4 regions of the Mesorhizobium sp. EU05-FHT14A09 genome follow, and region 4 is predicted to be linked to each of the others. Evidence: riboswitches for the same ligand, from Rfam matches in the RefSeq annotation. Region 4 holds a riboswitch; each other region holds the start of a gene.
The links. A riboswitch is a leader RNA that binds a small molecule or an ion and turns the genes downstream of it on or off. The one in region 4 is predicted to bind cobalamin.
Positions count from the first base shown of each region.

Region 1: it holds a riboswitch for cobalamin, as region 4 does, so the genes downstream of both, AC3WTO_RS07775 (aromatic ring-hydroxylating oxygenase subunit alpha) here and AC3WTO_RS21205 (TonB-dependent receptor domain-containing protein) in region 4, are expected to answer to the same signal.
Region 2: it holds a riboswitch for cobalamin, as region 4 does, so the genes downstream of both, AC3WTO_RS10620 (CbtB domain-containing protein) here and AC3WTO_RS21205 (TonB-dependent receptor domain-containing protein) in region 4, are expected to answer to the same signal.
Region 3: it holds a riboswitch for cobalamin, as region 4 does, so the genes downstream of both, AC3WTO_RS22670 (ABC transporter ATP-binding protein) here and AC3WTO_RS21205 (TonB-dependent receptor domain-containing protein) in region 4, are expected to answer to the same signal.

Region 1 is NZ_JBYTDF010000002.1:90,294-97,742, forward strand. It holds gene AC3WTO_RS07765 (hypothetical protein) at 16-294, opposite strand; gene AC3WTO_RS07770 (FAD-binding oxidoreductase) at 291-1,391, opposite strand; gene AC3WTO_RS07775 (aromatic ring-hydroxylating oxygenase subunit alpha) at 1,402-2,649, opposite strand; cobalamin riboswitch at 2,765-2,970, opposite strand; gene metH (methionine synthase) at 3,038-6,835, opposite strand; gene AC3WTO_RS07785 (Fur family transcriptional regulator) at 6,990-7,449, shown strand, end outside.
Region 2 is NZ_JBYTDF010000002.1:666,390-673,838, forward strand. It holds gene cobO (cob(I)yrinic acid a,c-diamide adenosyltransferase) at 191-799, opposite strand; gene cobU (bifunctional adenosylcobinamide kinase/adenosylcobinamide-phosphate guanylyltransferase) at 801-1,310, opposite strand; gene AC3WTO_RS10615 (CbtA family protein) at 1,303-2,079, opposite strand; gene AC3WTO_RS10620 (CbtB domain-containing protein) at 2,097-2,276, opposite strand; cobalamin riboswitch at 2,311-2,505, opposite strand; gene AC3WTO_RS10625 (MFS transporter) at 2,585-3,784, opposite strand; gene AC3WTO_RS10630 (MFS transporter) at 3,944-5,179, opposite strand; gene AC3WTO_RS10635 (acetyltransferase domain-containing protein) at 5,503-6,495, shown strand; gene AC3WTO_RS10640 (methyltransferase family protein) at 6,492-6,962, shown strand; gene AC3WTO_RS10645 (homoserine dehydrogenase) at 7,074-7,449, opposite strand, start outside.
Region 3 is NZ_JBYTDF010000007.1:184,969-192,417, reverse strand. It holds gene AC3WTO_RS22680 (FecCD family ABC transporter permease) at 1-210, opposite strand, end outside; gene AC3WTO_RS22675 (ABC transporter substrate-binding protein) at 213-1,160, opposite strand; gene AC3WTO_RS22670 (ABC transporter ATP-binding protein) at 1,184-1,972, opposite strand; cobalamin riboswitch at 2,137-2,341, opposite strand; gene zigA (zinc metallochaperone GTPase ZigA) at 2,488-3,705, opposite strand; gene AC3WTO_RS22660 (DUF1176 domain-containing protein) at 3,919-5,034, shown strand; gene AC3WTO_RS22655 (RNA polymerase sigma factor) at 5,248-5,748, shown strand; gene AC3WTO_RS22650 (FecR family protein) at 5,875-6,831, shown strand; gene AC3WTO_RS22645 (TonB-dependent receptor domain-containing protein) at 7,020-7,449, shown strand, end outside.
Region 4 is NZ_JBYTDF010000006.1:152,905-160,353, reverse strand. It holds gene AC3WTO_RS21230 (alpha/beta hydrolase) at 1-545, opposite strand, end outside; gene AC3WTO_RS21225 (sensor histidine kinase) at 570-1,970, opposite strand; gene AC3WTO_RS21220 (response regulator) at 1,967-2,638, opposite strand; gene AC3WTO_RS21215 (FkbM family methyltransferase) at 3,110-3,922, opposite strand; gene AC3WTO_RS21210 (PilZ domain-containing protein) at 4,126-4,419, shown strand; cobalamin riboswitch at 4,521-4,727, shown strand; gene AC3WTO_RS21205 (TonB-dependent receptor domain-containing protein) at 4,910-6,760, shown strand; gene AC3WTO_RS21200 (ABC transporter substrate-binding protein) at 6,843-7,449, shown strand, end outside.

The DNA.
Region 1 (7,449 bases), on a different contig from region 4:
GGCTGAGCCAAATCTTCAAAGATTGGGGACAGGTCTTGGCCAATCGTCCGAGCAGGCAACAGCCGCCAGAAGGCTGCGCAGCACGATGACGTCTGGGGGGATCGATCCACGGCGGTCGATCAGCTCGATCTGTCGTTGTGCGGCGATCTCAAGCCTGATGCCGGCCGGTACGGACATCAGCCAGTCGGCAAAGACCTCCTCCGGTGGCGGCAGCGGAGAGATCGCGGCCAGGATCATGCGGTCGACCTTTCGCGACCGCGCCACAACAGTCTTCTCGTCGTCGCGGATGGTCATGCCTCGATCTCCAGCGCGGTGAGCGGCTTTGAACAACAGGCGAGGATGTAGCCGTCGGCGATCTCCTCATCGAGGATGCCACCATTGTGGTTCATCTCGACGTCGCCCGAGACCTTCCTGACGCGACAGGTGCCGCACAGGCCGAACTCGCAGGCCGCCGAGATGCGAACGCCACTGGCCCTCGCCGCTTGCAGCACCGTCTGGCCAGGAACACAGTGCCCGTCGACATTGGAGCCAGTGAAACGCACCAGCACGGCCGTCTCTACCGGTATTGCAGCACCAGCCTCCGTCGTGTCCGGTGGCAGGACCTCCGCCGGAGGAGCACCGAAACTCTCCTGGTGGTAGTGGGCCATGTCGAAGCCGGCGGCTTCAAGCATGCCGCGCACGGCGCGCATGAACGGATCCGGTCCACAGCAGAACACCTCGCGCTCATGGAAGTCGGGCGACAGCAGCGGCAACCTGACGGCATCGATCCGCCCCATATGCCCGAACCAGCTTTCGCGGCTGGACCGCTCTTCGATCATGAAACCGAGCGACAGCCCCGGCATGTTGGCGCCGAGCAGCTCAAGCTCCTTGCGGAAGATGATTTCTTCCGGCCGCCTGGCGCAGTTGACAAAGGCGATGTCCGTCCATGGCGCACAGTCGTTCAGCCAGCGCAGCATCGACATCATCGGGGTGATGCCGGAACCGGCCGAAACGAAGAGATATTTCGCGGCAGGGTGGTTGTGATGCGAGAAATCACCGGCTGGGCCGCGTGCCTTGATGCGCGAGCCCCGCTTGAGATTGTCGAACATCCAGCGCGTGCCGACGCTGCCGGCCTGCGCCTTGACAGTTATGGCGATCGAAAGCGGTCGTGACGGTGACGAGGCCAGTGTGTAGGTGCGCATCAGTGGCCCCTCGGCCGTCGGCAGCTCCAGCGTGATGAACTGGCCCGGCTTGTAGCGGAACCAGGTCTGCGCATCCGAGCGGAAGGTGAACGTCTTCACGTCGGGCGCTTCATCGGTGATGCCGGCCACTTCCAGCACCTGCAGGCGATCGTTCCATGGCGCCATCTCGTCGAGATGGCGATAGAGGTGGATGCTCGTAACGGCGTTCATTGCAGTGGCCTCAGGCGACGCTGCGCAGCGCAGGTCTTTCGCCCTCGGTCAGCCGAGGCTCCATGAAACGCGCATACCACTCGACGAACTGGATGACGCCGCCTTCGTGCAATTCGGAATACGGCCCCGGCTGGTAGGCCGGCGAGTTGATGCCGAAGGCATTCTCCTCGACGATGCGGCGATCCTCGTCATTGGTCAGCGTCCAGACATGGATCAGGTTCTGCAGGTCGTAGTCGACACCTTCGACGGCATCCTTGTGCACCAGCCATTTGGTGGTCACCGCCGTTTCGGTGGCGCTGATGGGAAGAACGCGGAACGTCACCGCGTGATCGCCGAGAATGTGGTTCCACGTCGTCGGATAATGGTAAAGCATCAGGGTGCCGATACGATCAGTGGCGACACCGTCGGAGAGGTCGCGCTGCACGGCGCGCTGGCCTGTCATGGTGTAGCTCACCGCGTGTGGAAGCAGCGGCGCGCGTGTCGTGCGGTACTGACCAGCCGTATCGATGACGAAACGTGAAGGCAGCCCGGCGGCCTCGCAGCGCGCCCAGTGCTCCAGCAACTCGGGGTCGTCCTCGACGCCGTTGACGCCGGTCACGGTAGGCGCTTCCGGGAAGGTCTTGCACAATTCCGGATGGTTGCCCGCGCAATGATAGCATTCGCGGTTGTTCTCCCAGACCAGCTTCCAGTTGCCCTTTTCAACGATGGTACTTTCGAAGGCGATCTTGGCGTCAGCCAGGCGATGCGGCAGGAAATAGGGCTCCATCATCTGGCGGAAGGGGGCGAAGTCCGCCGGCTGGTCGGCCAGGCAGACGAAGATGTAGCCGCCGGCGCTTTCGCAGGCGACCGGCTTTAGCCCGTAGTCGTTACGGTCGAAGCCTTCGGCCATCTGCCGGGCGAACAAAAGCTTGCCATCGAGGTCGTAGGTCCACTGGTGATAGGGGCAGACCAGCCGGGCAGAGGTGCCCTTGTCGACGGTGCAGACGCGGCTGCCGCGATGGCGGCAGGAATTGTGGAAGGCGCGGATCTTGTTCTCGCGGTCGCGCACCAGCACGATTGGATAGGCGCCGATCTGGACAGTAAAGAAACTGCCGGGCTTGGTGATCTCGCAGTCATGACCGACGAACAGCCAGTCGCGGTACCAGATCAACTCCATATCGAGCTTGAAGAAATCCGGATCGGTGTAGAAGGGCTGTTCCAGCGAGAAGCCATCGCGCCTGGAGCGAATGAGCTTCAGCATTTCATGACGTGTGTCCATGTCCTGTCCTCGTCAAAGGACTGAACTGGTGGTGATGGAGGGTAGATGGCCATGTTGGACGGTCTTCGACCGGCGCACGGCTTTCTGCCTCTTGACCGCCCACCGCGATCAGTCGAGTTCCAAAAAGTCCACGGCTGGTTTCCGGGCTCCGAAGCTGTCCTTGGCGGACCCGTCTCGACACCTTCCCAAGCCTTCGCCCAGTGGCTGTCGTCGAGACAGAAGCTTCGCTACCGTTGCGGGGGCAGCGCCGGCATCAAACCGGCTTCCCAATTATCCCTGCGGCATGGTTCGCCGCAGAGCACCTTGAACATCACGATCTGATCACGGACGCCGCGCCGGTGCGATGACGAAAGCGACATCGGCGCAGTGCAAAGGCGACAGGCTGCGATTACTCGGCAGCCTCTGCAAATGGCGCAGGCACGTAGTTGAGAATCGGCCCAAGCCAACGCTCGACATCGGCAACGCCCATGCCCTTGCGCTGCGCATAATCCTCGACCTGATCGCGCTCGACCTTGGCGACCCCGAAATAGTAGCTCTCTGGCTGTGCCAGATAGAGCCCGGAAACCGACGAGCCGGGCCACATTGCCATGCTTTCGGTCAGGCGAACGCCAATCCTCTCCTCGGCATCCAGCAGGTTGAACAACGTCACCTTCTCGGTGTGATCCGGCTGGGCCGGATAACCGGGCGCTGGCCGGATGCCGCGATAGGGCTCACCGATCAGTTCGTCGGGCGCCAAGTTCTCATCGGCGGCATAGCCCCAGTATTCCTTGCGCACCTTCTCGTGCATGCGCTCCGCGAAGGCTTCTGCAAAACGGTCGGCCAGCGCCTTCACCAGGATCGAATTGTAGTCGTCATTGGCCCGCTCGAAGCGTTCGGCGATGGCGACCTCCTCGATACCGGCCGTCACGACGAAGCCGCCGATATAGTCGGGCCTGCCGCTGTCCGCGGGCGCGACGAAATCCGAAAGTGCGACATTCGGCTTGCCGTCCCGCTTGGTCAGTTGTTGGCGCAAGGTAAAGAAAGTGGCCAGTTCCCCTTCCCTGCCCTCATCGGCAAAAAGCCGGATGTCGTCGCCAACCGTGTTTGCCGGCCAGAAGCCGATAACGGCTTTCGGCGCGAACCATTTTTCCTCGATGATCTTCTTGAGCATCGCCTGCGCATCATCGAACAGCTGGCGCGCGGCCGGCCCCTGCTTTTCGTCTTCGAGGATCTTGGGGTAGCGGCCCTTCAGTTCCCATGTCTGGAAGAATGGCGTCCAGTCGATGTAGCGGGCAAGTTCGGCAAGGTCCCAGTTTTCGAACACCCTGGTTCCGAGGAAGGACGGTTTCGGCGGCTGGTAGCCGGTCCAATCGACCCGGTGTGCGTTGGCACGTGCCCTGGCCAGCGGCAGTCGCTGCTTTTCCCGCTCCGAGCGCTCATGCGCTTCGGTCACCTTGAGGTATTCCGCCTGGATCGTGTCGACATATCCCGTCTTCATTTCGGGCGAGAGCAAGCTCGAGACGACGCCAACGGCGCGGCTGGCGTCGGTAACGTAGACGGCCTGTCCCTTGTGATAGCGCGGATGGATCTTGACCGCGGTATGGACGCGGCTGGTCGTTGCCCCGCCGATCAGCAGGGGGATGTCGAACCCCTCGCGCTCCATCTCCGAAGCCACATGCACCATTTCGTCGAGCGATGGGGTGATGAGGCCGGAAAGGCCGATCACATCGACCTTCTCATTGCGCGCCGTCTCCAGGATCTTGGTTGCCGGCACCATCACGCCGAGATCGATGATCTCGTAATTGTTGCAGGCGAGCACCACGCCGACAATGTTCTTGCCGATGTCGTGGACATCGCCCTTCACAGTGGCCATCAGGATCTTGCCGGCGCTCTGGCGTTCGCCATTGTCGATGCCAGCGGCGGCATTGGCGAGCTTCTCGGCCTCCATGTGCGGCAACAATCCCGCGACCGCCTGTTTCATCACACGGGCGGATTTCACCACCTGCGGCAGGAACATCTTGCCAGCGCCAAACAGGTCGCCGACGACATTCATGCCAGCCATCAACGGGCCTTCGATGACGTGCAGGGGGCGCTCAGCCTTCAGCCGCGCCTCTTCCGTGTCGGCATCGATGAATTCGGTGATGCCATTGACCAGCGCATGCGAAATCCGCTCTGCGACCGACCATTCGCGCCAGGCGAGGTCTTTCTCCTTGGCTTCCCTGCCGGCCGTGCCTTTGTAGCGCTCGGCAATCTCGAGCATGCGCTCGGTCGCCGTGCCGCCGACCTTCGGCTGGCGGTTGAGCACGACGTCCTCGCAGGCTTCGCGCAACTCGGGATCGATCGATTCATAGACCGCCAATTGCCCGGCATTGACGATGCCCATGTCCATGCCGCGCTGGATGGCGTGGTAGAGGAACACGGCATGCATGGCTTCCCGCACCGGCTCATTCCCGCGGAACGAGAAGGAAAGATTGGAGATGCCGCCGGAGATATGGACATGCGGCAGCGTCGCGACGATCTCGCCCGTCGCCTCGATGAAGTCGACGCCGTAATTGTCATGCTCTTCGATGCCGGTGGCGACGGCAAAGACATTGGGATCGAAAATGATGTCTTCCGGCGCAAATCCGGCCTGCTCGGTGAGCAGCTTGTAGGCCCTCGTGCAGATCTCGACCTTGCGCGCCTTCGTGTCGGCCTGTCCGACCTCGTCGAAGGCCATCACCACCACGGCAGCGCCATACATCCGGCATAGCCTAGCGTGATGCAGGAAGGCCTCTTCGCCTTCCTTCATCGAGATCGAATTGACGATCGCCTTGCCTTGCACGCATTTCAGCCCGGCCTCGATGACATCCCATTTCGAGGAATCGATCATCACCGGCACGCGGGCGATATCGGGTTCGGCGGCGACAAGGTTGAGGTACTCGACCATCGCCTTTTGCGAATCGATCAGGCCCTCATCCATGTTGATGTCGATGACCTGAGCACCGTTGGCGACCTGGTCGCGGGCGACGTCGAGGGCAGCCGCATAGTCGCCGGCGGTGATCAGTTTCCTGAATTTGGCCGAGCCGGTGACGTTGGTGCGTTCGCCGACATTGACGAAGGGAATGTCCTTGGTGAGCGTGAACGGCTCCAGGCCGGACAGCTGCATGCGTGGCGACCGTTTCGGCTGGCTGCGCGGCGCATGTCTGGAAACCGCTTCGGCGATCGCCGCGATATGCTCCGGCGTCGAACCGCAACAACCGCCGACCACATTGACCAGTCCTTCGCGCGCGAACTCCTCGACCTGCGCAGCCATGAAGTCCGGGCTCTCGTCGTACTGGCCGAAGGCATTCGGCAACCCGGCGTTCGGATAGGCGCAGGTGAAGGTATCGGCCGCGGCCGAAAGTTCTGCCAGATGCGGTCGCATCGCGGCGGCCCCGAGCGCACAGTTCAGGCCGATCGTGAAAGGCTGTGCATGGCGGATCGAATGCCAGAAAGCTGTCGGCGTCTGACCGGACAGCGTACGGCCGGAAAGGTCGGTGATCGTGCCGGAGATCATGATCGGCAGCCGGACGCCCTTCTCCGCATAGATCTCCTCGCAGGCGAAGATCGCGGCCTTGGCGTTGAGCGTGTCGAAGATCGTCTCGATCAGGATGATGTCGGCGCCGCCGTCGATCAGCCCACGCAACTGCTCGCCATAGGCGAGACGCAGGTCGTCGAACGTGACAGCGCGATAGCCGGGATTGTTGACGTCCGGCGAGATCGATGCGGTGCGATTGGTCGGTCCTAGCGCACCGGCGACAAAACGGTGCCTGCCGTCCTCCTGCTCCGCCCGGCGCAGGGCGCGCCGCACCAGCCGCGCACCGTCGCGGTTCAACTCGTAGACCATGTCCTCCATGCCGTAGTCGGCCTGTGCAATCGACGTTGACGAGAAGGTGTTGGTCTCGACGATGTCGGCACCGGCCTTGGCATAGGCGTAGTGAATGTCTTCGATGGCCTTTGGCTGCGACAGGATCAGCAGGTCGTTGTTGCCCTGCTGGTGGCAGGCGCAACCGCCGAAACGATCGCCGCGGAAATGATCTTCCCCGAAACCGAGACCCTGGATCTGGGTGCCCATCGCACCATCCAGCACAAGGATGCGCTCCTGCGCGGCAGCCTCCAGTGCTGCGAGAATTTCCGAGCCGTCAGGGCGCGACGACAGCGGGCCGAAGAGTTCATCGACCGAAGACATATTGCGACACTCTTCATTCCAGGAACGACGTCGCTTAACTCAATCACATAAAGACATCTTTATGTCAACATGCAGGCCAATTTAACTCCTGCGCGATGTCTGCTGTTTTTTTGCGAATGCGACGCATCTGAGATAGGACTGGATGCGCGAAGAAATGGGCGAAGCCTGCAACGCCGAAGCTAAGCGGGAGAAATACAGGTTGGAACGGAACATCGCGGACCTATGCAGGGAATTCGGACTGAGACTCACCGGCCCGCGGCGAATCATCATGCAGGTCCTGTCCGATTCGAGCGATCATCCCGATGTGGTCGAGCTGCACCGCCGTGTCACAGCGATCGAACCGACGATTTCGCTGGCGACCGTCTATCGCACGGTCAACCTGCTGCGCGAGAAAGGTGTCCTGGAGCGTCATACCTTTGGCGATGGCCGGGCGCGCTACGAGACCACGCCACGCGAGCACCATGACCACCTCATCGACGTGGAAACGGGCAGCGTGATCGAATTCCACTCCGAGGAAATCGAGCGTCTGCAGGAAGAGATCGCCCGCAAGCATGGCTTCACCATCGTCAGCCACAGGCTCGAAATTTATGTCCGGCCCCTGAAGCGGAGCCGGA
Region 2 (7,449 bases), on a different contig from region 4:
ATCTTTGATCCACTACCGGAACCGAAGGAACTTGTAGATATCCTGATTAGTGACCTAGGCCTTACGTCTGGGCAACGTGCGGCCTTAGCGAGACAAGCGGCGCTATCGCGAAAGACGGGAGCCCATCAGTTTTCGTAGTGATGGATTGAATGTGTGATCCCTACGATGTCAATGTAGGGGTCTCTCGGCATTAGAACTCGATGCCCTGCTGCGCTTTCACGCCGGCTGAAAAATGGTGCTTGGTCGCCCCCATCTCGGTAACGAGATCGGCAGCTTCGATCAGTGCTGGCTTGGCGTTGCGCCCGGTGACGACGACATGAAGGTCCTCGCGCCGCCCCTTCAGTGCAGCCACGACACGATCGACATCCAGATAGTCGTAGCGCAGCGCGATGTTGAGTTCGTCCAGCACCAGCAGGCTGATGGAGGGATCCGCCATCAATTCCTCCACCTTCACCCAGGCAGCCTGCGCCGCGGCAACATCCCGCTTCAGATCCTGCGTTTCCCAGGTGAAGCCCTCACCCATCGAATGCCATACCAATTGATCGCCGAAGGCCTTGAAAGCGTCCTTTTCGCCGGTGTGCCATTTGCCCTTGATGAACTGAACGACGCCGACCCGCCGGCCATAGCCCAGCATGCGCAGGGCCAGCCCGAAGGCTGCCGTGGTCTTGCCCTTGCCGGGGCCGGTATTGACGATCAGCAGGCCCTTCTCGATCGTCTTTTGCGCTACTTCGGCATCCTGCACCGCCTTGCGCTTGGCCATTTTGGCCCGGTGACGCTCGGCTTCCTTGTCCTCGATCATGTCATTTAACCTTGAGCGGCAGGCCCGCAACAGTCAGCACCACCTCGTTGGCGACCGCTGCGACCTGCTGGTTGAGACGACCGCCCGCGTCACGGAAGCGGCGCGCCAGCGCGTTGTCCGGCACGATGCCAAGGCCGACCTCGTTGGACACCACAAACCACGGGCCGCGTGGTTTCGAAAGCATGGCAGCCAGGCTCGCGCACTCAGCCTCGACGTCATGCTCAGCCAGCATGTGGTTGGTAAGCCATAGCGTAAGGCAATCGAGCAGCACCGGACGCCCGGCAGGCAGGCGCTCCAGGGTTCCGACAAGGTCGAGCGGCGCGTCGAGCGTTTCCCAACCTTCGCCCCGACGAGCGCGATGATGGGCGATGCGTTCGCGCATTTCATCGTCGTAAGCCTGAGCGGTCGCGATATAGGTCCACGGCGCCGGCAGCGCGGTAATCAGCGTTTCGGCATGCGCGCTCTTGCCGGAGCGCGCACCGCCGATAATGAAGGTCAGGCGATCAGGCAAAGCTGTCGCGAAGGCTCGAAGCCTGCCCGGTGAAACGACCGCGCACAACGCCCACGACCGCCCCCAGCACGACCCAGAACACCAGATTGGTCAGCGTCACTGCGACCACGAACTGGTGATGCAGGCCTTCCGGAATCGGCGTGTCGTAGCTTGCCGGCTGCGGCGCGCCGACGATGTGCGGCGCGACGATCAGCGCGATGGCGAGCACTGTGAGCGGCAGTGACCGGCGGAAAGCGATCAGCGCAAGGCCGATGGCCGTAGCGACGACCGTGGAAATCCACCAGATCTGCCTGGGGATCAGATCGGCCGCTGGCATTGCAGGCAGTTCAGGCGGCAATCCAAGGCCGGGCGCCAATGTGAAGACCGCAAAACCGGCAAGCCCCCAGAACACGCCCTGGCGCCAATTGCCGATGCCGCCTGCAAATTCCGAGAAGGCGACGAGGATCAGCGCGAAACCGATGCCGGTGACGACATTGGAAAGCACATTGAACGAGAACCGCTCGACACCGTCGGCAGGTGCCCAGCCTTCCACTTCCTCAGCCGGAGCGGCGGCCGGAGCCGGCGCAGCGGAACTCATCGCGCTGGTGCCGGCATCGGCAGCGGGTGCGGCAGGTGCGGCCGCATGTTCGTGGCCGCCGGCGGCCTGTTCATAAACTTCCGCCTTCAGGATCAGCGGTACGGTTGCGTAAGCCTGCAGGCAGGCGAGGACGATGCCGGCCAACAGGCCCGCGATCGCCGCGACGAACACGACGTTGCGAAAAACAGACATGGTGGGTTCCCCCCTGGTTAGTGGCAGGGGAATGCCATCGAGTGGCGTGCGTCGTGAGCGGCGTTGTGCACGGCCTCGATGTGGGAGAAGCCGGTGAAGCCGATAACGAAGATGCCGAGCAGGCCGGCCATTGCCAGTTGCAGAAAGCGCGACTGCGATGAGGTCGAGGCGCCGAGGGAAACGGAAGCAGTATTCATTGTCTGTCCTTTCGCCCTCCACCCGAGGGCATTGCCGTCATTGCTGTCGCCGGCAGGTCTCCTGGCTTGCGGATCAGCGCCCTTCTCCACCTTCCCGAGGCGAACCTCAGTGGCATTGGAGAGGACTACCGCTCACAGTTGCGGGGGCAGCCACGGCTTCGGATGGTTTTCCCCCCTCCCCACCGTATTCCCTCTTGGTCCCGAAGGGACCGACGACGGTGGAGACTATAGGAAGAATCGCAGCGCCCGGCAAACCAAATTCCGCCATTGCCAGACGCATCAGCGTCATTGGCGCCCGGCTGTCGTCCCTACATCGATTTCGGCAGATACCGCCAGGTAACAACGGCACAGGCAGCTGCAAGGCAGCCAAGCGTGGCAAAAACCGAGCCCAGGCCGAAAAAGGCCAGCACAAGCGAGTAGACCAGGGGTGGGGTCAGCTCCGAGAAATCGAGATAGGTGCGGTAGACGGCTGCCATTTGCGGCCGCTCATAGGCGCGCACCGAGCGCATGAAGGCGGTGGAGCCGATGGCGTCGAGTGCGATGGTGAACAGGGCGCCGACCAAGAGCAGGCCGGCGGTGGCAAGCGGAATCAGTTCGCCGATGGCGCCGGCAAGCCACAGTGACACCGCCATCCCGACAAAGGCGAGCGTCATCACGTTGCGCGCGCCGTAACGCCTGCCTGCCCTGCCCCAGAAAATGGCTGAGAACAGGAGGGCGTTGCCGGCCGAAACCAGCAAGCCGCCGGCGAGTTCACCCTGGTCGGTGATGACCATGAACAGCGGACCGTAGACGAAGAACGTCGTCCAGTAGCAGGAACGGCCGAAGGCGATAAGCCAGGCGAGCCGCAATCTCGGCTGCCTGACGAAGCGTCCGATATTGGCAAACGGATTGATGGGACGGCTCTTTCCCGGCACGATCATCGGATTGTCGCCGAGACGGTAGTACCAGAACAAAGCGAGCAGGCAGAGCGCGAACACAGCCACCGCTCCGTGCGCAGCATAAATGCCATAGCGCGTGTACAGGAAGATGCCGAGCGTCGGGCCGCTGGTCCAGGCGATCATCGACCACGCCATGCGCAGCGACTCTGCCTGCATGAGGTCTGTCTTGCGGATATGATCCATGATGTAGAGGTTGAGCGTGATCGACAACGCGCTGGCACCCATCACGCGGCAGAGCATGCCGATGATCTGGCCCGGCAGCGAATGGGTGACGAAGAACAGCGATCCGATCGCAAGCAACAACGCGCCGGCCGTATAAACCCATCTGCGTGCAAAACGATGGATTAGCATCGGCATGAACAACGTGACCGAGAGGCCGAGCAGCGAGACGATCGTATAGAGGATCGAGACCGTCTGCTCGTTCTTCAGGATCTCATAGGCCTGGATCGGGATAACCGAAGCGACCGTGGCACGCGCGGCAGATTCGATGGCGTAGAGCGAAGCAAAGGTACGCGCATCCGCCGGCGGGACGGCCGGTAGCCAGATCGGATGGCGGACATGCGTGGACATGAATTCCCAGGATTCGCGACTTGCAGACGAAATTTGCGTCGCCGAGAGCCGGATCGGTAGCAGGAAACCGACGCGCTCGGGCCGGAATGCGAAGCCGGCCAACGAGTTTGCAAGGCTGGTACAACGACAGTGCCTTTGTCGCCCTTGAAACGATCGCCATCAGTCCCTTCGGCGAGATTGCGGATCGACAACAGCCACAAGGATCGCCGCAATCAAACCATTGCCCGCTGCGACCAACAGAATGCTCAAAAGGGTATGAATCGTTGCCGTCTCGGCAAGAAACCATCCGGCAACCGTAACAATCAACGCTCCGCCGCTGATTGACATGGCCGCAGCCAGCCCTGCGGCGGTGCCTGCCGTGCCATCGCGTACAGCCATCGCACCCATATTGGCAGCGGGTAGGGTCAAGCCGTTGCCGATGCCGATGAACATGCAAGGACCAAAGAACGCCAGCGGATGCGCCATACCCATGACAGAGAGGACCAGGCCGAATGCAAGCCCGACACAGGTCAGCAGGCGAGCGATGACGAGCAACGTGGCACGAGGCACTCTCGCCCCGTAGCGGCCGCTCAAAAAACTGCCGCAGATAAAGCCGGCAGGGACCATTCCCATGAAAAGGCCGAGCATTGCGCTCGATCCGCCCACCACCAGAGGTGCACCGGCCAGGAAGATGTAAAGTATCCCGGATGACCAGGCCATTGCGGCCGTATATGCCCAGAACCTGATGGATCTCAGCAGTTGCGCATATGAGCCAAGAAACGGCCGGGCTTTTCCGACCGGAGAGGCTGTCTCCCTCAGCTCCCGTTTCGACAGAAACAAGATAGTCGCGCCGAAGGCCGCGAGAACCAGGAAGATCGTCCGCCACCCGAAGAATTCATCCAATGTCCCTCCAAAGGTGGGACCGAGCATCGGCGCCAAGGCCCAAGCCATTGCGGCATAACCCATCCTGCTCGTCCCCTCGCGCTCGCTCGATGTTTCCTTGATTGCGACAAGTGCCACCGAGAAACAGGCGGCGACGGAGGCTTGCATCGCGCGAAATACGAGGAACACCAGAATGTTGGGGGCAACCGCACAACCTATCGAAGCAAGAATGAAGATCGAGAGCGAAACAAGCGCAACGGGCCTGCGGCCATACCGGTCCGACATACCGCCGGCGACCAGCCCCACCAGCGCGGTCACGATCGCATAGCCCGCGACGGCAAGGCTGATGAGTTTGACGTCGACTTGAAACTCGCTCGCGATTTTGGGCAACGACGGCGCAATGACGTTGACGGGCAGCACAGACAGCGCTGACAGCAGAACAAGGATGACAAACCTGGACTGCGAGGCGTCATCTGCCGCGCCTGTCTTTGCGCAGGCCGTTGCCGAGTGGCGAGGGTGACGATCTCTCGTCATGATCACATCCTTGGTTTTTGGAACTCGGCAGATCGGACTGACCGACCGGACCCTAAGGCAATAAAAAAGGCCCCTTCAGGAGCCTGTTTGCCGCGCATGGGTGCTTTCGCCGGATGGTTACACCATCCTGCCCATGCGCCTTCCTACCATGATGGCGATCATTTCGACCTTCATGCGCTCATTGCTAGATGGTCATTGCAATCCGGTCAATGTTGCAGCGGTGAACCGTTGGCCTCGAAGACGAGCGGCCGCCTTGCCGCCCATTCTCGCCCCGGAGGTATCCATGCTAGGCATTGCACAGTCGTAATTCCGAATCCTGCCGCATGAGCCTTGAACAGCAAAACTCCTCCTCCCGGCGCATTGCGCTGATCGATGTCCTGCGCGGTGTCGCGCTTCTGGCGATGGCCAGCTACCACTTCACCTGGGACCTCGAATTCTTCGGTTATGCGAGCCCGGGGCTGACCGCGCATGGACCCTGGAAGCTCTATGCGCGCTGCATCGCATCCAGCTTCCTTTTCCTGGTCGGCGTCTCGCTGGTGCTCGCGCATGGCGAACGCATCCGCTGGCCGGGCTTCTGGAAACGCTTCGCCATGGTGGCGGTGGCTGCGGCTGCGATCTCGCTGGTCACCTATTTTGCCACACGGGAGAGCTTCATCTTCTTCGGCATTCTGCACCAGATCGCGCTGGCCAGCCTGCTCGGCCTTCTGTTTCTGCGCCTGCCTGCCCTGCTGACATTGATCGTTGCCGCACTGGTGATCGCGGCTCCGTTCTATCTGCGCTCGCCTGCTTTCGATCATCCGGCACTGCTATGGGTCGGTCTCTCCTCCATCGACCCGCGTTCGAACGACTACGTGCCGCTGTTTCCCTGGTTCGGAGCGGTGCTGATTGGCATTGGGCTGGCCAAGTTGGCCAAGGCAACCGGGTTCTTCCAGCGGCTGGCAAACGTCTCACTCGGCCAGACGCTTGATCGGCCCCTCGGCTTCATCGGCCGCCATAGCCTGGCTTTCTACCTCATCCACCAACCGGTGCTTATCGGCTGTGTCTGGCTGTTCGCACAGGTGTGGCCTGCTCCGGAGCAGGATCCGAAGATCAGCTTCCCGAAAGCCTGTCAGGCCGCATGCCAGGACGCCGGCCGCGACGCCGCCTTCTGTGTGCGCTATTGTGGTTGCATGCTCACAGCGTCCGAGAAGGACGGACTGCTGGCCGGAATCATGAAAGGCGACCAATCGGCTTCGGCCAGGGCGCGCGTCAACGATCTCGCCAGCACCTGCACGGTCCAGACAGAGGACGCCATGAGCCCAGGGGACCCGCAATGACCGAACCCGCACGCCTGCCTTTTCCGCTGCCGCCCATCATCTTCCTGGTCGCGCTGGTCGTGGGGGTGGGTCTGGGTATTCTCTATCCCCTGCCCTGGTTCGGCGATGTCCTCGGCGACATCCTGTTCGGCTTTGGCTGGCTGGCTGCGCTGGGCGCGGTCGCTTTATGGTTCGCCGCCATCCGCATGATGTTCAGGGCAAAGACACCATTGAATCCAGCCGCAACCCCGAGCCACCTGTTGACCGGTGGTCCCTTCGGGCTCAGCCGCAACCCGATCTATCTGTCGCTGGCGACATTGGTCGTCGGCATCGGTCTGATCACCGGCAATGTCTGGCTGATCCCGCTTGCTTTCGTCGCGGGGCTTGTAACCAGCAAGCTGGTGATCCAGCGTGAAGAAAAGACCCTCGCCGGCAAATTCGGCAAGAAATATCATGATTACGCCAAGCGCGTGCGCCGCTGGATTTGAAGCTGGAGCGTTTCCGTCTTTCACGGAAACGCGGAAACACTCTAAGTTTTGTTTTCGCTGCATTTTTGTAGCCAAGTGGCTCCACCTGGCTACAAAACGCTCTAGGGGCGTTTAGCCGGCGCGCTCGATGCGGATCACTTGCGCCTTGTCGGTCAGGTGGCCGTCCTTGGTGATCGCCTCCACAGCCTTGCGTACCGCGGCTTCCGTGGTTTCATGCGTGACCAGGATGACGGTCTTCTTGTCGATGGCCTCCGGCCCGACGGCGTGCTGAACGATCGATTCCAACGAAATGTCGTTGTCTGCCATGCGCTTGGCCACCGATGCGAACACGCCAACGCGATCATGCACGGTGAGACGAATGAAGTAGCCACCGGCATGGCTGCGCATCTGCGCTTTCTTGTAGGGCTTCAACTCCTTGGCGGGACGGCCGAACACCGGCCCGTGCTGGAATCCGGGCTGGCTCTTGGCGATGTCGGCGATGTCGCCA
Region 3 (7,449 bases), on a different contig from region 4:
GAGGATGGCGCGCGGCAGCCGGAGGTCGACGATGATCTTTTCCACCGGCGCCGTTACGCTCCCGGCATCCAGGCCGACGGCGCGGGCAAGTGCCGCGATGACGTCGCCGAGCGGAATGACGGTCGAGCCATAGGCGATCGACAGCAGCGCCAGCAGGATGACCAGCGCCAGGCCTGTGCCGATGGCTACGCCGTAAGACCGGCTTGGCACGCTCAGAAGGCCTCCGGGTGCATGGCCTTGGCGATCTTGTCGATGGCCTCGATGTTGGCCGGGCCGGGCGTCAGTTCCGCATAGCGCAGGGCAACGAAACGCTCGTTCTTGACGGCGTCGGTTTCTTTCATCGCCGGATGCGTCTTCAGGAAGTTGAGGAGCTTCCGGTAGCCGGCGTCGTCCTGGTAGTCGAGCAGGACCAGGAATTCCGGGTTCCGGGTGGCGACGGTTTCCCAGTCGGTATTGCCCCAGTTGGTCGGCAGGTCGTCCATGATGTTCTTGCCGCCGGCGGCTTCGATCATCGCCGTGGGGATGGCGAATTTGCCCGCGGTGAAAGGTTTGTCTTCGCCCGAATCGTAAAGGAACACGCGCGTGCCGCTGCGGGCGCCGACCTTGGCGGTGATGGCGGCGAGCTTTCCCTTCCATCCGGCAACCAGGCCATTGGCTTCGCTCTCCTTGCCGAAGATCTTGCCGAGCTTCTCGACGTCGCCGAACAGCAGGTCCATCGAAGCCGCCGGCCGGTTCTTGTCGAGGTGGACGCAGCTTTCGCTCAGCACCAGGGTCTTGATGCCGTGCGGCGCCAGCGTATCGGGCGTCACGTCGCCGCCGGGCTTCATACCGTAATACCAGCCGGCAAAGAAGAAGTCGGGCTCGACTGCGAGCAGGTTTTCCAGCGTCGGATATTTCGGCGCGAGTTCCGGGATCGAGCCCTGCGCTTTCTTGAAGGCATCGTCGACCTTGTACCAGCCGGTGATGCCGGTCAGGCCGACGATCTGTGGCTGCAGGCCGAGCGCAAACGCCATTTCCGACATGTTGAGATCGTTGATGACAGCGCGTTTCGGCGCGGCGTCGAAGGTCAGCGGGATGCCGCAGCTGTCGACGGTGACCGGGAAGGCAAAGGCGGTCGAGGAAAGCAGCGTTGCTGCAAGGCAGAGGGCGAGGCGTTTCATGATGGCTCCGTCGAGGGATCGGTTCAGCGGGAAAGGCGGATCGGCACGTCGAAGACCGTCAGTTCGCGGTCCTGTTCGTCCGGGTGAGGCAGTCTCAGAACGTCGATGCCGAAGACCTCGCGCACCAGCGCCGCCGTCAGGGTTTCGCGCGGGGTGCCCAGCGCGACGAGGCGTGCCTTGCTCATCACGGCGACATGGGTGGCGAAAGGCGCAACCAGCGGCAGATCATGCAGCACAGTGACGACGGCGATGCCGAGCCTGGCGACGAATTCCAGTAGTTCGCCGCGGGCGCGCGGGTCGAGATGGTTGGTCGGCTCGTCGAGAAAAAGCACATGCGGCTGTTGCGCGATGGCGCGCGCCAGTTGCGCGCGCTGGCGTTCGCCGCCAGAGAGCGAACCCATGCGGCGTTCACGCAGGGCGAGCAGGCCGGTGCGCTCCAGCGCGTCGAGCACGATGTCACGGTCGTCGCCGCGTCGGCGAAGCCCGGCATGCGGGATACGGCCGAGCCCGACATAGTCGCGAACGGCAAGCTGGGCGTCCGGCTGGTCGGACTGGCCGACCACCGCGATGCGGCGGGCCCGCTCCGCCATCGGTAGCCGGTCGAGCGGTTCGCCGTCGAGGCTGACCGAACCGTCCACGGGCTTCAGCATGCCGCACAGCATGCGCATCAGCGTCGTCTTGCCGGCGCCGTTGGGACCGATGATGGCCAGCCTGTCGCCGGCGTGCACGTCGAGGGCGACCTTCTCGACGAGGGTGATGCCCGTTTCCGGCCGATAGCAGAGGTCACGTGCCCGCAGGACAACGGCGCTCATGGAAAAACCCTTCTTGGCATGCCCTGCAGCCAGGATGATTGCATCGCTTCATCGCGCGGAAAAACGGCAAACCCTTCCACCGATCCCTCGTTCGATCAGGTGTGGAAGGAGGGCCAAATGGCGACAGGGCCGCCCTTGTAGCGTCCTCCCGGCACACCCCGTCCGGTCAACTCACTGCGATGGCAGGTCTCCTGGCTCGCGGATCACAGCGCTGTCCTGCCTTCCCGGCGCTCGGCCAGTGGCGTTTTCGGACTTTGCTACCGCTTACAGTTGCGGGGGCAGCCACGGTCTCGGTTCAGACGAACCTCACCGTATTCCCTTTTCACCCCGGACCTTTCGATTCGGGGCACCATCGGCGGCGACCCTATTGTGGCCACCGCCGGCTGGCAATGGCGATTCTTGGCCGGGACCGGGCTGGGCATGCCGCTCCGCGGGTGGAACGTAACGCGCGCGCCGAGGGTGGCAGTCGCAGGCCTGGTGACGACCCTTGAACAGGGAAAGCAGCAATTTGACGATCATGCCGTCGGCCCGTTCCAGCTCGGAAACGGATCGGCCAGCCCGCGCCAGAGTTCAGGCGCAAAGACGGGCTCATCCACCAGGCAGGCGTCGAGTTCGGCGCGCATGCGGCCTTCATCCATCGGATCGCAGCCGATGAAGACCAACTCCTGCCGGCGGTCGCCCCACATCGGGTCGAAATAGGGCACCATCGCTTCGCGCCAGGACGCGTTGTCGGGCCAGCGGTTGCGCGGCACTGCCGCCCACCAGAGGCCGCGCTTGCCGGTCCGCACCAGCGCGCCGGCCTGGCTCAGTTCGCCGACATGGTTGGGGCGTGTCGCCAGCCAGAAGAAACCCTTGGCGCGCACCACGCCCGGCCAAAGCCGGCCGATGAAGGCCTGCAGTCGGACGGGGTCGAAAGGGCGCCGCTCGCGATAGACGAAGGAACGGATGCCGTATTCCTCGGTTTCGGGAACATGATCCTTGAAGCCGTTCAGCTCCTTGAACCAGAGCGGATGCTGCTCGGCCTGTTCGAAGTCGAAGCGGCCGGTGTCGAGCACCTTGTCGAGCGGCACGCGGCTGAAGTCGGTCTCGACGAGCTCGGCCTGCGGGTTGAGCGCGCGGATGATCTTGCGGGCAAGCTCGAGATCGCCGGGCGGTGTGTCCGAGACCTTGTTGAGCACGATGACGTCGGCGAATTCGATCTGTTCGACCAGAAGATCGACAAGCACGCGCTCGTCCGAGGCGCCGAGTGCTTCGCCGCGATCGCGCAGGAAATCCGACGAAGCGTAGTCGCGCAGCAGGTTCGCGGCATCGACCACCGTCACCATGGTGTCGAGGCGCGAGACGTCGGCGAGGCTGTTGCCCGCGTCGTCGCGGAATTCGAAGGTCGAGGCAACGGGCAGAGGCTCCGAAATGCCCGTCGATTCGATCAGCAGGTAGTCGAACCTGTCCTGCTCGGCGAGCTGGCGCACTTCCGCCAGCAGGTCGTCACGCAGCGTGCAGCAGATGCAGCCATTGGTCATCTCGACCAGCTGCTCGTCGGTGCGCGACAGATTGGCGCCGCCGTCGCGCACCAGCGCGGCGTCGATGTTGACCTCGCTCATGTCGTTGACGATGACCGCCACCCGTCGCCCGTCGCGATTGTGCAGGATGTGATTGAGAAGCGTGGTCTTGCCGGCGCCGAGAAAGCCGGACAGGACGGTGACGGGAAGACGCCTTCGATTGTGCGTGGGCATGAATGCTTTCCAGTTTGGGGGAGTTTCGCGCCGTCGGGCGAAGCGGGTGTTTGCAGATTGTTATGTTGTAACATAACAATCCAAGAAGACAAGCGCTGGCATCGCGGTTCAGTTGGCAGGGGCTGTCACCAATGATCCGGCAAGCGGTCAAATGCCCAGACTGTGCCGCAATCGAAGAATTCCTTGGCGGCTCGTTCCGCCAGGAGATTTTCGATGAAGACCGCCTGCCTGCTGATCGTTTTCGGCCTGATCGCCGTGCCCCCAGCCATCGCCGAGCCCAAGCCCTATATCGACAACCGTTCGGACGCGGCCGAGCTGGTCCGCTCATTCTACAACGCCATCGATCGACGCGAATTCGCCCGCGCCTGGAGTTATTTCGGCGACAAGAAGCCGGCAAAGGATGTGGCGGACATGGCCAAGCCTTTCGAGGAAGCCAGTCGGGTCGAGCTGATGGTCGGAGATATCACCAGCAAGGAAGATTCCGAGGGGAGTGAGTATCGGGTCCCGGCATCAATCATCGTGAAAAGCAAGAATGCCGACAAATACAAGGAACCTTGGAGGGAGAAGGACCCTGACGAAAAAAACTTCACCGGTTGCGTCACCGTACGCCTCGCCAAACCCGGCGATGGCAGCTTTGCGCCGATGCGGATCGAGCAGCTTGATCTGAAATCCGAAAAGGACTTCGAGCGCCCGCAAAGTTGCGGCGCAACGGCCGAACCCGCGGCGATCATGCGAGCCCGCGTCATAAAGGCTTTCACCACCACCTATGCAGACTGTAGGAGTCTCGAGCCGAATGCCGAGGACGATCCTGGTCCGGAAACGTTCGAGCTGACCTATCGTATATCCTCCGCAAAGCCCGAGGATCCGGATCAGCACGCGACGCTCTATCATTTCAACTGCGGGACGGTCAGCCCCTACAACACCGACGAGATTTTCTACCTTGCTGAGGAGAGCTGGTTCCGCCAGCTTCAGTTCACCGAGCCCGAATACGACGTGGACTTTGAAGAATCTCAGCCGGTTGAAGATGAAGGGTCCTATGTCCCGCAGCGGGTAAGGTCGATTAAAATCACCGGATATCAAACCAAAGGAACGCTCTCCAATGCCGAGTTCGATCCGGAAACACGGACGTTGACCTCCATGCCCCTTGGGCGAGGCATGGGCGACCAGTTCACGCGTGGCGAATATGTGTTCCGCGACGGCGAGTTCACGCTGGTGAAGTATGAGATCGATCCTACCGACAACGAGAAGCAGGACCCGATCACGGTCATAGACCTCGCTGTTGCGCCCATAGTCACGCCGGCTGCTCCCGACAAATCTGACGGCAAATGAAGTAAAAGCAGCTGGGTATATATCAGCCCAGCCGCGTGATGCGCACATACCGGATTGCCGTTCGCCTATAAACATGATTAAAAAACTCATCTTTATCCCTTGAATCTCCTCGATGGAGAAAATCGGATCGAGGCCGCATCCTGCTCAAGACGGCGGGCCGTGACATCGCGACCTGCCATGGGGGTATGCGGGGGCATTGAGAAAGACGGGTAGATGACCGGCTGGAGCCAATATCTGGCACATCTTTTCAAGGAACACCGGCAGAGGCTGGAGTCCCTGGTGACGCGATCCACCGGCGATCGTGAAGCGGCGTCGGATATCGTGCAGGATGTATTTTCGCGAGTTTTGACCGTCGATCAGGAAAGAACGGCCGAAGAGAACGTCAAGATCCTCTACGCATCGGCTCGAAACGCCACGATCGACTATGTGCGGATGCAGAGGCGCCGGCAGGAAATCCTTGAAACGGTCATGCCGGAACAGATGTCTCCAGCCGTTCCGATGCCGGATTCGATCGTTGAAGGCAGGCAGGCTCTCGTGCTTCTCGACCAGAAACTCATGGAGCTGGGGCGCACGACACGGGAGATTTTCCTGTTGCGGCGGGTGCACGGCATCGCGAACGCCGAGATAGCCCAGCGATACGGCATTTCCGTCAGTGCCGTCGAAAAGCATGTCGCCCGTGCTCTCCGTCATTGCCAGAAAAGCTTGCGCGGCTGATCCGATTGAAATTCGATCACCGATGAGGGAGTCAGTTCCTCAGACGTTGTCAGATAAAGGCCTCGGTTTGTCTGCGACCATTGTGGTGCCAGAGGGATAGATGCAGATGATGAGCCAGGGGGATGGATGCCGCCAAGCCTTAAACCGACCGAGGAGCAGAGAGACACGGCAGCGCTATGGCTGGCGAAGCGAACCGGCGGTCCTCTCTCGGACGATGAGCAATGTGAGCTCGATGGCTGGCTGAATGCCGATCCGGCCAACAGGCTGGCCTGGGACGAGATGAGGGTTCTGTGGGCTCGCCTTGAAGAGCCTGCCGAACGCGTGGCGGCGCTGTCGCCACCGCGCGGTGTGATAGCCCGGCAGTTCATGTCGCCAAGGCGATGGCTGACCGCGGCTTGTGCAGGTTCGGTCGCCTGTTTCGTCATATGGCTGGCCAATCCCAACTTGCTCGAAAATCTGCAGGCCGATGCGGTGTCGGGGCATGCCTATGTGACGCCGGTGGCGCTTCCGGACGGCTCGTCGGCAAAGGTCGGCGCGGACACCGCGCTTGCCTTCGAGTTCGACACGACACGGCGACATGTCCGTCTGCTGCGTGGCGAAGCATTCTTCCAGGTCAAACCGGGCAGCTCGCCGGCTTTCACCATCGATGTGGACGGTGACCAGGTCCGCGTTGTCGGGACGAGCTTCAACGTGGAGCGCAAGGCGGATCGGACAATGGTCGTGGTCCAGAGCGGCGAGGTTGCGGTGAAGGGTGCAAATGACAGCGCGGCCAGCCACCTTAAGCCTGGGCAGCAGATCGTCGTCAGCGCAGGCACCGGCGGCAACGTCGAAGGCGCCGATCTCGAGGCGTCCCTGGCGTGGATGTCGGGACGGCTGGTCGTTCGGCAAGCTCCGATCGCGGATGTCATCGCCGCGCTGGGCCGGCACACCTCGAAACGGCTTCTGGTGGGCGGCGAGCTTTCCGGCAGGCGGATTTCCGGCACCTTTCCCCTCGATGACATAGATGGTTCGCTCGATACGATCGCGGCAGCCCTGGACGCGACGGTTGTCCGCAGTTTGCCCCTCGTGACCGTCGTTTTCTAAAGATGTGTATTTTTCTCAAGATTATATGCGACCTTCGATGAGGTTCCCCTCCGGCCAATCGTTATAAGAGTAGGGGATGGCAGATATCCTCGCTTGTTCGGGGAATCGGGATGCCGGGGTTGAACCACAACAATCGTGGGAGGAGTTTCATCGCCTCCCGACTTTGCGGCGCGGCCGCCTTGTCAACGGTGCCACTCTGGCTGGCAGCAGCAGCGTATGCGCAGCAGCCGGCATCCGGCCAGCAAACCTACCAGTTCAACATACCGGCGAAATCGCTGAGTTCCGCCCTCGCGGACATTGGCAAGGTGTCCGGTTGGCGCATCGCCTATGCGTTCGACCTCTCAGGAACCAGCAAGACGCCCATCAACGGCAGCATGACGCCGGAACAGGCCGTAGCGCAGCTGCTTGCGGGAACCAGCATAAACTATCGCGTGACGGGGCCTCGCTCGATTGTCCTGCAGGATCGCGTCGCGGCAGCGCATGATGCACCCGTCGTAGCGGATGGTTCGCTGTTGCTCGACACGATCACGATCAACGGCACGGGCGGTCAGACTTCGGTCTACAGCCCCTACGAGACGGCCGCTCCGACCAATCATATTTCGGCGCAGAACATCGAGC
Region 4 (7,449 bases):
CGGCCGGGCAAGTCCAGCAAGATGGCGGTCCTGATGCCGGAGGACACAAAAGCGGCCGCATTGAAGGCCCCTGACGCGCCTTGAGAATGTCCCACGGCAGCGACCCTGCGGAAGTCGGACAGCGAGGCAAATTTGCTGTTCCGCAGCACGGCGAGAGCATCCAGCACGGTGTCACCCGTGCCGACACTGCTGTCGTTGGTTGCGACGACAATCATACCCCACGATGCCAGATGCCTGAGCAGATACTGGTATTTTGCCGGCGTAGCCCATGTGCCATTGCCCCAGGTGACAACCGGAAAAATCTCATCCGCCTTTCGCCCCTGCGGCACATAGACATCCACCTTGTTGCCCTTCCGGTCGCAACACAGCGACTGGCCCGCCTTGCCGACCGCGTATGGGCCGGGTTTTTCGAAAGCGTCCAAACCACGCCCTTGAGCAAAACCGAAGGTGGACAACAGAACCAGCCAGAGCACCGCGACCATGCCGACCGGGAAAACCCGGCCGCCGGCATGAAATATTTCGCCAGTATCCGCCTGAAGCCGCATGACATTCCCCTTCGACAGGATGGACTAGAAAATCGGGCGATCCAGCGCATCTTCGAGCTTATCGGGAGAAAACAGCAAGCGCACGGTCAGCCCGCCTCCTTCCGTTTCCTCGAGCTCGATAGTGCCGCCATGCGCGCTCATGATCTGCTCGACGATGGCAAGCCCCAGTCCCGTGCCTTCGCCTTCACAATCCTTGCCGCGCACGAAGGGCTGCAGAACCTCGCCTCGCTCGTCGATCGGGATGCCCAACCCGTCGTCGATGACGCGGATTTCGACAGACGGCAGCACCGCCACGACGATCGATTTCGCGCCAACGGCGTGCCGGACCGCATTGAGGATCAGATTTTCCAGCGCGACCTTGATCGCGGCCTCCGACCCAAGGAGCGAAACCGGCCGCGCCGGCGCTCTCAGCTCGATCTCGATGCCATGCCTGAGGGCCATCGGCACCTGATCGGAGATAACCGTCCGGGCGACAGCGGCAAGATCGGTGTCCGCAAAAGTCAGTGACTGGCCGGACAGGCGTGCAAGCTGGAGCAGCGTCGTCACAATGGAGCCGAGATGCGAGGTGTCGCGGATGAGCGCATCGCGCAGTTCGCCATTCGGAACCTGTTCCAGCTTCAGACGCATCTTGGTCAACGGGGTGCGCAGTTCATGCGCGGCATTGGCAAGGAAATTGCGCTGCGCCGCAAAGGCGGCGTCGATACGCATCAGCGCCGTGTTGAAAGCCGCAACCATCGGTTTCAGTTCGCTGGGCGTGTCGGCGTCCGAGATGCGGCGGCCATTCGGCAATCCGTCGATCTGTTCGGCGGACCGGACGACGCGCTGCACCGGCCTTGCCATCGTTCCCCGAACGATGATGACCGCAATCGATGTGGTGGCAACCAAGATGAGACCGAACAGGGGCAACAGGCCCTGGGACCGTACCGGCACGAGAGCGACGAGAACGGTCTCCCAGTTCGAGAGCACGATCCCGCCAACGGAGACAATCTTCAGACCATCGTCCCGGCTAACCGACTTGATGGCGAGCATATCGCGGTTGTCCTGGCGGTAACGGAATTCGGAGTATTCGATCTCGATTGGGATCTGGTCGAACACACGCCTGGCCTCAGACGGCTGGATACCGCGCGAAATTGCCTGCCGGCCATCTTCGATGACGTACCAGTAGGCCGGCTGGGCTTCAGCGAACGCGACAATGTTTGTTGCAAGCTTCTGCCTGTCGAGCACCAGGCGCCCTTCAGCATCATGGACTATGGCAGCGCTCAACGTGCGGGAAAGTTCGCTGGTGTTGATCTGCAGCCGGTCTTCGGCACTGATCGAGACCAGGATGGCGAGTGTCAGCACGGTGCCCAGCAACATCACGATCGCCATGCCGACGATCAGCAGAACAGCTACGGGGAAGGCGATCGACCGGCGCAAGCTGGTCATTCCAGAACCAGCATGTAGCCGATGCCGCGCACGCTCTTGATGATGGCATCGCAATCGGCCTCACGCAGACGCCTGCGCAGTCGCGACACGTGCGAATCCAGCGCGTTGGATTCGATATCCTCGTTGATGTTGTAGACGGAGGATTCCAGCGTTTCGCGCTGCACGACACGGCCGGCACGCCGTACCAGCGTCTCCAGGATCGCCAGTTCGCGTCGGGGAACGTCCAGCACCTTCTGCCCGACGCTTGCCAGCCGATGGTGGAGATCGAAAGCCAGGTTGCCGAACTGGGTGGACCCCAGCACGTCCAGGCTGTAGCGACGCAGGACAGCGCGGGCGCGGGCGACCAGTTCCATCGGCTCGAACGGCTTGCCGACATATTCATCGGCGCCCTTATCCAGGGCCGACGCGATGTCGTAGGGATCGTCCAGGGCCGTCAGGACCAGCGTCGCCGGCCGCGGTTGCAGCCGGCGCAAGACCGGAAGCAACGACAGGCCATCACCGTCCGGAAGCCTGCGGTCGATGATGACGAGATCGAACTTGTGGGCGATCAGCGCCGCCTCGGCTTCGGCGATGGAGGCGAAGGTGTCGGCGACCCCGATCGCCGCTTCCATGATCGTCTTCAAGGACGAAGCGAGCTCGCGATCATCTTCAACGATCAGAACATGCATGGTTGGCTATTTCCGCCGGAAACTCGGCCTCTGCCGGAAGGCTTTCCGCAGTCGACACGATCATTCCTCATACTCTTCACCATCGCGCGAGCGATAGTCCCGGCGGTCCCTTTCGATGTCGAACCGCTGCAGGCAACGCGAAAAATCAGAGGTGCGGTCATCAAAACCATAGGACAAGCAGCGCTCACGATCGCGCGTGTTCTGGCAGGCTGAAAGTACCACACAGACACATATCAGAAGTCCTGGACGCAGAAGGCATCCAAGACGCCTCAATCGCCGGCGCGACCCATTCGGGTCGCCTGGCTCGTGCGCCAGCAGGCGCGGCGCGCGGTCGCACGCTGGCGGTTGGCATAAGACATGGAACAGGCGCATGGCAGACCTCGAAACCCATTTCGCTGGCCGCCTGTTTCCGGTTGCCACATTGCAGCAATGTTACGGGAAACCGGCTTAATGACGCCGCAAGGCGATGGGTTATCGGGGCACACAGAACATGTCGAAATGCGGCCAGCGGCCGAGATCCTGCGGTCCCAGCAGTTGCCCCTTGAGCTCGGAGTAGGGCCATGAACGGTGACAATCGTAGCCAAGCCCGTTCATGAAAGCGAGAAACGCCGCTCTCTGTTCAACCGAGGTGCGCTTGTAGACTTCGCACAGGATGAAAGGTCTCACCTGGACGATCAGCTCGCGCATTGTCTCAAGCACGGCATGATCGTTGCCTTCGGCATCCGTCTTGATCAGGCGAACGCGCCGCAGCCAGTCGGCATTGGTGGCGGAGAGTTCGGCAAGCACGTTACAACCTTCGACTTCCAGCGGGTACATATGACCATGGAAAAGCCGGCCGAAGCGATCGAGATCGCCACCGTTGCAATAGCCGGGGTCGCTGTAGTTGAAGACGAGTCTTGACGGTTTCTCAGTCGCGGCAAAAGGCAGGATCTCGATCGGCGCGGCTTGCGTGTTGAGCGACGCGTTGGCCTTCAGGACCGGCCAGAGATAACGATTGGGCTCTACAGCGAAGACCCGCCCAGCAGGCCCGACAGCGAGCGCATAAAGGATTGTGGTGTCGCCGACATGCGCGCCAACGTCGATGACAGCATCGCCCGGCGCGAGATATCTCTTCAGCTCGTCGATCGCGCCCTGACTGATTTCGGGTGCGGCACATTTGGGATGCTGCCATACTGCGAACCGCACCGGCTCGCCATTCGACAGCCCGAACTCCTCCACCGCGTAGCTGTAGGTTTTCGGGCTTTCGCGGAAGCCGAGCGCAGCAAACACATCCCTGAGTTTCACGGCAAATCCCCACCGGCATCGCTTTCCAATCGCACCAAGCTTGCCGAAGCTCAACCGCTTTCGCATGCCGCGACGATTCGCATGGACATTGACGGACGGTTAGCCATCCCTTGCGGCAAATCGCCAACACAGCCCGCAGTGGCATTGATGGTAACCCGCGCCCTTCCTAAAATAACAATACTGCAGCGTGAGTCCCCACCGTCATGTCCGAGCAGGAAACGAACCATCGCGAACGCGAGCACCGACAGCGGGTGCTCAAAGGGGCTACGATCATCACCAGCATCCACAATTCGGAAATCCCCTGCGTCATTCGCAACCAGCATTCGAACGGCGCCGAACTGAAGGTGGCGGCCGACGCACTCATTCCCGAACGCTTCAGCCTCTACGTGCCCGTCGACGGCGTTGCCTATGAATCCATCCTGCGCTGGCGCCGCAACGATCGCATCGGCGTGCAGTTCACCGGCACGGGACCAAAACCGCGTTTTCACTACGGCTGACCGCTCGCCAAGCGCCCTCAAGATCCTGGAAAACCACCATTCTCCAGCGATCGGGGGCGAAACCCGGAATGCCTTGGTTGACGCCCGGCATTGCCGTGGCTAGCTTCGGCCTCGGAACGGGTTCCGCCGCAAGGCGGATGAAAAGGGAACACGGTGCGGCCAGACAATCGGCCTAAACCGCGACTGCCCCCGCAACTGTAACCGTTGAGCCTTCTTCCAAGATGCCACTGGCCGCCTTGCGCGACCGGGAAGGCGGAAAAGGGCGATGACACGGAAGTCAGGAGACCTGCCTGTTCCAGTCACCCATGCTTGATCACGAGGGGTGGTCAGGCGCGGTCGTCCGTGGCGGTGACACGTGAAGTGTTGCCGCATGCCGGAATGGCCGGAAGGTGAAATGCGATTGTCCGCAAATCTGCCTTCAGCTCCCTGAGCCTGCGGTTCGGAATGAACCTTGCGGCGCGATTGCGCCGTCGACCTTTTGGGGGCGGAGTTGAAGAAGACTGTTGTTCTGGCCGGTGCCGTCGCGCTGGTTTCCACAAGCCATGCCGGGGCCCAGGACCCCGGCGGAACGATGCTGGAACGCATCGTCATCACCACACCGCTGCGGCGCGAGACGACGCTGGAGCGCTCGACCTCGTCGGTGACGGTGATCGACCGCCGGAGCATCGAGCGGTCGGCTGCGCCAGACCTGCCCTCGCTGCTCAAATCCCATACCGGCGTCTCGATCGTCTCTTATGGCGGGCAAGGCGCCGCCGCCAATCTTTACCTGCGCGGCATGTCGGCCAGCCAGACGCTGCTGCTGGTCAACGGGGTCAGGGCGAGCTCGGTTACCACCGGCACGGCCTCGCTCGGCAACATCCCGCTGGATTCGATCGAGCGCATCGAGATCGCCAAGGGCGCGCATTCGGCGCAATACGGCTCCGACGCGATCGGAGGCGTCGTCAACATCATCACCAGGCAAGGCGGCCCGTGCGCAGAAGGCCGGGACAGCTGCGGCTCGGTCAGCGCCGGCGTCAGCCACCCCTGGGGCGGCACCCTGTCCGGCAATCTCGGCGGCCGCAGCGCGGGCGGCGTCGACTATTCGATCGGCGGCAGCCTGCTCGGCACGCGCGGCTATGACTTCACGCTGCCAACCGCCTTCGGCCATGAACCGGACGATGATGGCTACCTGCTCGGTTCGATCAACGGCTCGCTGTCGAAGCAGTTCGACTGGGGCCGGATCTACGGCGACGCCCTGATTTCCCGCAGCCGCGGCCAATACGATGCTTCCTATCCCGGAGCCAACGAAGTCGACACGACCAGCTTTGCCGGCAAGCTCGGCACCCAGATCAAACATTCCGAAGACTGGTCGTCGACGCTGGAGCTGTCGAGTTCGGTCGATCGATCGCGCAATTTCCGCGATGGCGTTGCCGGCGACAACCGCTTCAATTCCAGCCGCCATGGTCTGTTCGCTTCCACCACGAAGAATTTCGACACCGGCACCGTTGCACATGTGCTGACCGGCGGTGCCGAAGTCTATCGCGAACAGGTGAACTCAACCGTCGACTTCGACGTGACGGCACGCACGCTGGCAGCGGTGTTCAGCCAGTATTCGCTGTCCTATGAGGCGCTCACCATCGACAGCGGCATCCGCTACGATCACAACGGCCAGTTCGGTGGCGCCACCACCTACAATGTCGGCGCGAGCTATGAGGTCCTGCCCGACCTCAGGCTGCGTTCATCCTATGCCACCGGCTTCAGGGCACCGAGCTTCAACGAGCTTTATTATCCGAACTACTCCAACCCGAACCTCAAGCCGGAGAAATCCAGATCCTATGAAATCGGGCTGAACTGGCAGGCAACAGCCGACACCAATCTCGACATCGCCTTCTATCAGACCTGGCTGACCGACGCGATCGCCTCCAATCCACCAACCTACCTGCCCTTCAACGTGGCCAAGGCGCGTGTCACGGGTTTCGAGGCAGCGCTCGCGCATCGTTTCAGCACGGAGTGGAGCGGGAAGGTGACACTCGATGTTCGCGAACCGCTCAACCAGGACAATGGCAAATACATTCCCTATCGCGACCGGCTCAAGGCGACGGCAGAAGTGACCTATAGCCCGACCGGGCCGCTGGAGCTGTCGACGCGGGTGCTCTATGGCGCGGCGCGGTATGCCAATGCCGCCAATGCGGTGAAGCTGCCGGACTACGTCACAGTGGATTTCACCGCACTCTATGCGCTGGACACGGCATCGCAGGTGAAGTTCGCGGTCGAAAACCTGTTCGACGCGGACTATTCGACGGTGACAGACTATCGTGCGCCGGGCCGGACTTTCAATCTGAGTTTCACCCGGACATTCTGAGGGCCGGTAGGTGGCAATGCAGGCACGCAGGTCAGCGACATCGAGCAACGGGGCTTTGCCCCGAGGCCCTTGGTTATCCCTGATGGCCGGCAGCCTGTTGCTGGCAGCCGGCAGCGCTTCGGCAAACGACGCACCGAGACGCGTCGTCTCGATGAATGTCTGCACCGACCAGATGGCCATGCTGGTGGCCGGTGACGGCCAGCTTCATTCCGTTTCCTACCTGGCCAGCGATCCGGCAACATCGGTGCTGGCCGATGAAGCGCGACGCCTGGCGGTCAACCATGGCCAGGCGGAAGAGGTGTTCCTAATGCAGCCAGACCTTGTGCTTGCCGGCAGCCACACGACCCGCGCGACGGTCGGCCTGCTGCGGGACCTCGGCATCCGCGTCGAGGAATTCCAGCCCGAAACCTCCTTCGAGGACGTGCGGGCGAGCCTGAGACGCATGGGCGACATACTCGACCGGCGAGAGCGGGCGGAAACCCTGGTCACGGAACTCGACCGCAAGCTCGCCGAAGCGAAGGCACGATCGCATCCGAACATCACCGTCGCGACCTACTACGCCAATTCCTACACGTCCGGTGCCGGCACATTGATCGACGCCGTGGTGGCGGCGTCCGGCCTGACCAACCTGGCGACGAAACTCGGGCTGACCGGCACACAGCAGTTGCCGCTGGAGCTGCTGGTCATGG